DNA from 2 places in the Streptomyces sp. NPDC002386 genome. Region 2 is predicted to be linked to the other one. Evidence: riboswitches for the same ligand, from Rfam matches in the RefSeq annotation. Region 2 holds a riboswitch; the other holds the start of a gene.
The links. A riboswitch is a leader RNA that binds a small molecule or an ion and turns the genes downstream of it on or off. The one in region 2 is predicted to bind S-adenosylmethionine.
Positions count from the first base shown of each region.

Region 1 (3,399 bases), on a different contig from region 2:
CACCAGTACGAGCCGGCCGAGATCGGCCCGACGGTGGACGAGAACGGTGTCGAGCGCAAGGTGAAGGGGTCCGAGAAGCTGCGCGCCAAGCTCAGCAACGCCTACTACGGCGAGGACAACCAGATCCCGAAGGCCACCGTCGAGGAGTACCGGGAGATCACGAGCGGCCACGGCCACCACTGATCCCCGAGCGTCGCCACGCCACAGTCGAAGGGCCCCGTCCGGCTTGCGGACGGGGCCCTTCGCCGTGTCCGGTGCTGGATAGGGTGGGAGCACACTGTTCTGCGACGAAACCCAGGAGCGGCTATGAGCGCTGTGACCCCCGCTGGAGGCGACACCGCGGCGGGCCGTTCCTGGCCCGCCCTGCTGAACGGCCTGCTGGACGGCCGGGACCTGTCCGCCGACGAGACCGCCTGGGCCATGGACCTCATCATGCGCGGCGAGGCGACGGACGCCCAGATCGCCGGGTTCATGGTGGCGCTGCGCGCCAAGGGCGAGACGGTGCAGGAGATCACCGGCCTCGTGCGGACCATGTACGAGCACGCCAACGTGATCGAGGTGCCCGGGCCCGCCGTGGACATCGTCGGCACCGGCGGTGACGGCGCGAAGACGGTGAACATCTCCACCATGTCGTCGATCGTCGTCGCCGGCACCGGCACGAAGGTCGTCAAGCACGGCAACCGCGCCGCGTCCTCCGCCTCCGGCTCCTCCGACGTCCTGGAGAAGCTCGGCATCAACCTGGGTCTGACCCCGCGGCGGGTCGCCGAGGTCGCCGAGGAGGCCGGCATCACCATCTGCTTCGCGGTGAAGTTCCACCCGTCGCTGCGCCACGTCGCGGCGGCCCGCGGCCAGCTGGGCATCCGCACCACCTTCAATGTGCTCGGCCCGCTGACCAACCCGGCCAAGGTGCGCGCCCAGGCCGTCGGGGTGGCCGATCCGCGCATGGCCCCGATCGTGGCCGGCGTCCTCGCCGAGCGCGGGAACTCCGCCCTGGTGTTCCGGGGCGACGACGGCCTGGACGAGCTGACCACCACCTCGACGTCCCGGGTGTGGGTGGTCCGGGACGGCAAGGTCGCCGAGGAGCGCTTCGACCCCCGGGACGCCGGCATCGAGCTGGTCCCCGTGGAGGCGCTGCGCGGCGCCGACGCCTCGTACAACGCCGAGGTGGCCCGGCGCGTGCTCGACGGCGAGCACGGCCCCGTCCGGGACGCGGTCCTGCTGAACTCGGCGGCGGCGCTGGTCGCCCTGCGGCCGGACGACCAGCCGCTCACCGAGCAGCTCCGCGCGGGCATGGCGAGGGCGGCGGAGTCGATCGACAGCGGGGCGGCGAAGCGGACGCTGGAGCGGTGGGTGGCGGCCAGCAACGCCTGACACCCGCCGGTGTGACGCGGGGCGCGGTCCGAATGGCGGACCGCGCCTTGCGCACAGAAGATCGTGTGGCAGGATACTGAACCAGGTCATGAGTGACAGCCATTCGGCCCCGGCCGGCTGTCCGGCAACCCTCCGTCCGTGGCGGGGTGCCCCGGGTGAGGACCAGGTCGTGGGCAGCGAGGTCCACGGCAAGCGCGGACCCCTCGCGCGGCTCCTGAAGGAGCGCGGGACCAGGGGTCCTGGTCGTCGAGGGAGCCTTCTGTGAGCAAGCGAATGCGATAGGGCGTAGAGCCCCGCCTCCGCGTACCCCTTTTCACCTTCCGCCGTGCTTCGAGCCGTACCGCTCGCACGGTGACACCGGCCTGCCTCACGGGAGTTCACCATGTCCGTCTCCACCGCTGCCGTCGCCCGCACCATTTGTGACCGGCTGCCCGTTCTGGGCGATGACGTCACCGTCCCGCTCGTGACGGGCGGCGAGGTCACCTACGCCGCGCTGGACTACGCCGCCAGCGCCCCCGCCCTGCGCCGCGTCTGGGACGACGTCGCCGCCTACGCGCCGTTCTACGGCAGCGTCCACCGCGGCGCCGGCTACCTCTCCCAGCTCTCCACCGACCTGTTCGAGAACGCCCGCCGGACGGTCGCCGGATTCCTCGACTGCCGCGAGAGCGACCAGGTGGTCTTCACCCGGTCGACCACCGACTCCCTGAACCTGCTCGCCCGGGCGCTCCCGGCCGGCTGCGAGGTCTTCGTCTTCGAGACCGAGCACCACGCCGCGCTGCTGCCCTGGCAGGACGCGAGGGTGACCGTCCTCGACGCGCCGCGCACCCCGCGGCAGGCCGTGGAGACCCTGGAGCGGGCCCTCGCCGACCGCGACCCGTACGGCCCGGCCCTGGTGTGCGTGACCGGCGCCTCCAACGTCACCGGGGAGCTGTGGCCGGTGCGCGAGCTGGCCGCCGCGGCCCACGCGCACGGCGCCCGGATCGTCCTGGACGCCGCCCAGCTCGCCCCGCACCACCCGGTGTCGGTCCGGGACCTGGACGTCGACTGGGTGGCCTTCTCCGGTCACAAGCTGTACGCGCCCTTCGGCTCCGGGGTGCTGGCCGGCCGGGCCGACTGGCTGTCCGCGGCCGAGCCGTACCTCGCGGGCGGCGGCGCCAGCCGCAAGGTCACGCGGCGCGAGGACGGGGGAGTGGACGTGGAGTGGCACGAGAGCGCCGCGCGCCACGAGGCCGGCTCCCCGAACGTCATCGGCGCCTACTCCATCGCCTCCGCCTGCAAGGCCCTCACCGAGGCCGGCTGGGACGCCCTGGTGGCCCGCGAGCAGCACCTGATCGACCGGGTCCGGGCGGGTCTCGCCGAGGTGCCGGAGGTCCGGGTGCTCTCCCTGTTCGGTGACGACGCGCCGCGGGTCGGCGTGCTCTCCTTCGTCGTCGACGGCTGGAACAGCTCCCACTTCGCCGCCGCGCTCTCCGCCGAGTACGGCATCGGCGTCCGCGACGGCCTGTTCTGCGCCCACCCGCTGGTCCGCACCCTGCTGGGCGGCGACCCGCGGACCCAGGGCGAGTGCGGGTCGCCCGAGGCCGCGCCCGGTGAGAAGTCCCTGAACGCGGTCCGGGTCAGTTTCGGGGCGGGCACGCCCGACGAGCACGTCGAGCGCTTCGTCGACGCGGTGCGGGAACTGGTCCGCGACGGCGCGCGGTGGCGCTACCGCACCGAGGACGGCCGCTGCGTCCCGGTGCGCGACCAGGCCTGAGCCGGGTGCGGACCGCTAGGAGGCGGCGTTCACGAGTCGAGACCGATCGCGAACGCCGCCTCCAGGTCGTGCTGGGAGTACGTGCGGAACGCGACGTGCGTGTCGGTGCCCTGCACACCGGGGATCTTGCTGATCCGTCCCGGGATGACGTCGGCCAGGTCCTCGTGCTGCCGCACCCGCACCATGGCGATCAGGTCGTAGGTGCCGGTGACGGAGAAAACCTCGCTCACCGAATCCAGCGAAGCGATCTGCTCCGCGATCTCGGGGATCCGGTC
Region 1 covers NZ_JBSFBX010000033.1:7,215-10,613, forward strand. The annotation lists gene qcrB (cytochrome bc1 complex cytochrome b subunit) at 1-183, shown strand, start outside; gene trpD (anthranilate phosphoribosyltransferase) at 307-1,371, shown strand; SAM riboswitch class IV at 1,456-1,572, shown strand; gene ACWCPN_RS34690 (aminotransferase class V-fold PLP-dependent enzyme) at 1,754-3,124, shown strand; gene ACWCPN_RS34695 (Lrp/AsnC family transcriptional regulator) at 3,154-3,399, opposite strand, start outside.
Region 1: it holds a riboswitch for S-adenosylmethionine, as region 2 does, so the genes downstream of both, ACWCPN_RS34690 (aminotransferase class V-fold PLP-dependent enzyme) here and thrC (threonine synthase) in region 2, are expected to answer to the same signal.

Region 2 (3,399 bases):
CCTCGAGCACCTCGTACGAAACCGGGCCGCGGTTGGACGCGACCAGCACCTCAGCACCCTGCGTTGAAGCCATGATTCTCAACCTAGCCCGGCCCGGAAACGCTCAAACGTACGCTCCGCCCCGGAAGGGGGCTGTATACAGCCGTTCTTCCGCGTTCAACGCGCCGCACGCCCGTGGCTCAGGCCACCTTGCGGTGCGCGTACTCGGCGATCTCCACCATCGGCGGCCGCTCCTCGGTGTCCACCGGGTAGGTGCGCGGCTCGAACCCGTCCTCGCCCCGTTCGAACTGGGTGAGCGAGGGCCGTACGAGGTGGCCGCGGGCCAGCCGGAGCTGGGCGGTGCGGTAGATGGCCGCGGCCATCCGGCCGAGCGCCTGCCCGTCCTGGTGCCGGTGCCTGCGCACCCCCACGTCCACCTGGGCCAGCGCGTCCAGCCCCACCAGGTGCAGCGCGTCCACCAGCATGCCCAGCTCCACACCGTAGCCCACCGGGAACGGAAGCTGCTCCAGCAGCGAGCGGCGGGCCGCGTACTCCCCGCCCAGCGGCTGCACGAAGCCGGCGAGCTGCGGCCAGTGCATGTTCAGCAGCGGGCGGGCCATCAGCTCGGTGACCCGGCCGCCCTGCCCGGCGGCGGCCGGGCCGGAGGCGCGCCCGCCGGGCACGGTGAGCGGGCGGTCGTACATCGCCTTGACCAGGTCGACGTCCGGGTCGGTGAGCAGCGGGCCGACGATGCCGAGGACGAAGTCGGAGGAGAACTCCCTCAGGTCGGCGTCGACGAAACAGACGATGTCCCCGCTCGTCGCCAGCAGCGAGCGCCACAGCACCTCGCCCTTGCCGGGGACGGCCGGTATGCGCGGCAGGACGCTGTCGCGGTGCACCACCCGGGCGCCCGCCGCGGCGGCGACCTGAGCGGTGCGGTCGGTGGAGCCGGAGTCGACGACGACGATCTCGTCGACCAGCGGAGCCTGCCGCACGAGGTCGTGACGGATGACGGCGACGATGTCGCCGACCGTCTCCTCCTCGTTGAGCGCGGGCAGGACGACGGAGACGGACTGCCCGGTGCGCTGCTTGGCGGCCAGGACTCCGTGCAGCGGGCGGTCGGCCACGGACCAGGAGCGGGTGGCCAGCCAGCGCTCGACTTCTTCCAGCACGGTCTGCGGCTCCTCACTGTCGTGATCACACCTGTTGAGGGGGGTGATGCATCTCGCGGTTCGGACGACTATCTCAACTGTCCCGGCCGTCGGTTACAGTCTTGAACAACGCCGATGACCATCGCATGTCGGGGGTCTCCCGGCGTTCACAACCGAATACCGCTCATCCAGAGGGGCAGAGGGACACGGCCCGATGAAGCCCCGGCAACCCCCCTGAGCCGCACTCGTTTCGCGCGAGGCTCCCGGCCAGGGAAGGTGCCAAATCCGTCTCACGGCGAGATGCGTCGTGAGGAAGATGAGGAGAAAGGGCCTCGCCTCCATGGCTGTGCAGACAGTTGCAAGCACCAGCAATCCCGCCGTCGATCTCGGCCCCGCCGCTGCCCTGAGCTGTCGCGAGTGCGGCCACCGGGTACCCCTCGGACCGGTCTTCGCGTGCGAGGAGTGTTTCGGCCCGCTGGAGATCGCCTACGACTTCTCCGCCTACGACGCCGAAGAGCTGCGCCGGCGCATCGAGGCGGGTCCCGCGAACATCTGGCGCTACGCGCCGCTGCTGCCCGTCCCCGCCGACGTGGCCGACAAGCCGAACCTGAACCCGGGCTGGACCAAGCTCGTCAAGGCCGACAACCTGGCCCGCGAGCTGGGCGTCACCGGCGGCCTGTACGTGAAGGACGACTCCGGCAACCCCACGCACTCCTTCAAGGACCGCGTCGTCGCCCAGGCCCTGGAGGCCGCCCGCGCCTTCGGCTTCACCACCCTGTCCTGCTCCTCCACCGGCAACCTCGCCGGCGCGGTCGGCGCCGCCGCCGCCCGGGCCGGCCTCCGCTCCTGCGTGTTCATCCCGCACGACCTGGAGCAGGGCAAGGTCGTCATGGCCGCGATCTACGGCGGCGAGCTCGTCGGCATCGAGGGCAACTACGACGACGTGAACCGGTTCTGCTCCGAGCTGATCGGCGACCCGGCCGGCGAGGGCTGGGGCTTCGTCAACGTAAACCTGCGGCCGTACTACGCGGAGGGCTCCAAGACCCTGGCGTACGAGGTCTGCGAGCAGCTCGGCTGGCGGCTGCCGGACCAGATCGTGGTCCCGATCGCCTCCGGCTCCCAGCTCACGAAGATCGACAAGGGTCTCCAGGAGCTGATCAGGCTCGGCCTGGTCGAGGACCGGCCGTACAAGATCTTCGGTGCCCAGGCCGAGGGCTGCTCGCCGGTGTCGACCGCGTACAAGGCGGGCCACGACGTCGTACGGCCGCAGAAGCCGGACACCATCGCCAAGTCCCTCGCCATCGGCAACCCGGCCGACGGGCCGTACGTCCTGGACATCGCCCGCCGCACCGGCGGAGCGGTGGAGGACGTGACGGACGCGGAGGTCGTGGACGCGATCAAGCTGCTGGCCCGGACCGAGGGCATCTTCGCGGAGACGGCCGGCGGCGTGACCGTCGGCGTCACCCGCAAGCTGCTCAAGGAGGGCGTGCTGAACCCGGCGAAGACCACGGTCGTCCTCAACACCGGCGACGGCCTCAAGACCCTCGACGCGGTGGCCGGCACCGGGCTGACCGCCACCATCCGCCCGAACCTGGACTCCTTCCGAGAGGCTGGCCTCGCATGAGCGTGACCGTTCGCATCCCCACCATCCTGCGCACCTACACCGGCGGGCAGGCCGAGGTCGCCGCCGAGGGCGCGAACCTCGCCGAGGTCATCGAGAACCTGGAGGCGAACCACACCGGGATCGCCGCCCGGGTGCTGGACGACCAGGGCAAGCTGCGCCGTTTCGTCAATGTGTACGTCAACGACGACGATGTCCGTTTCGAGCAGGGGCTGCAGACCGCGACTCCGGACGGCGCCGGTGTCTCCATCATTCCGGCCGTCGCCGGCGGCTGACAGAATGACCGATCATTACCTTCGGTAACTCCGGTTACCGATTGTTCATCGAATGGCCTCCCCCGTGAGAGAAACGGAGGGGGCCATTCTGTGTGATTGAGCGCGGTAGAGTTGGGGAACCCGCTCCCGGACCGCGGTTCGGGAGTCTTGGATTCACCGCGGTGCACCCGACAAGAAGTAGCCAAAGTGTGGGTGCTTTCTGCGGCTTTTGCGCATTTTATGGGGCCCGACTTGCCCTGAATTCGGGCGAATTCACGCTACATTCCGGACCGTTCGCGTCCATATTTCTCGTCCGATTGACCTGTTGCAGACGGCAGTTGGGCAGATACATTCAGCGGCGGTCGACGCGTTCCGGCGCACGCCCCCGTCCAAT
Region 2 covers NZ_JBSFBX010000003.1:140,436-143,834, forward strand. The annotation lists gene ACWCPN_RS07775 (alpha,alpha-trehalose-phosphate synthase (UDP-forming)) at 1-73, opposite strand, end outside; gene ACWCPN_RS07780 (glucosyl-3-phosphoglycerate synthase) at 180-1,151, opposite strand; SAM riboswitch class I at 1,312-1,453, shown strand; gene thrC (threonine synthase) at 1,471-2,754, shown strand; gene ACWCPN_RS07790 (MoaD/ThiS family protein) at 2,751-3,026, shown strand.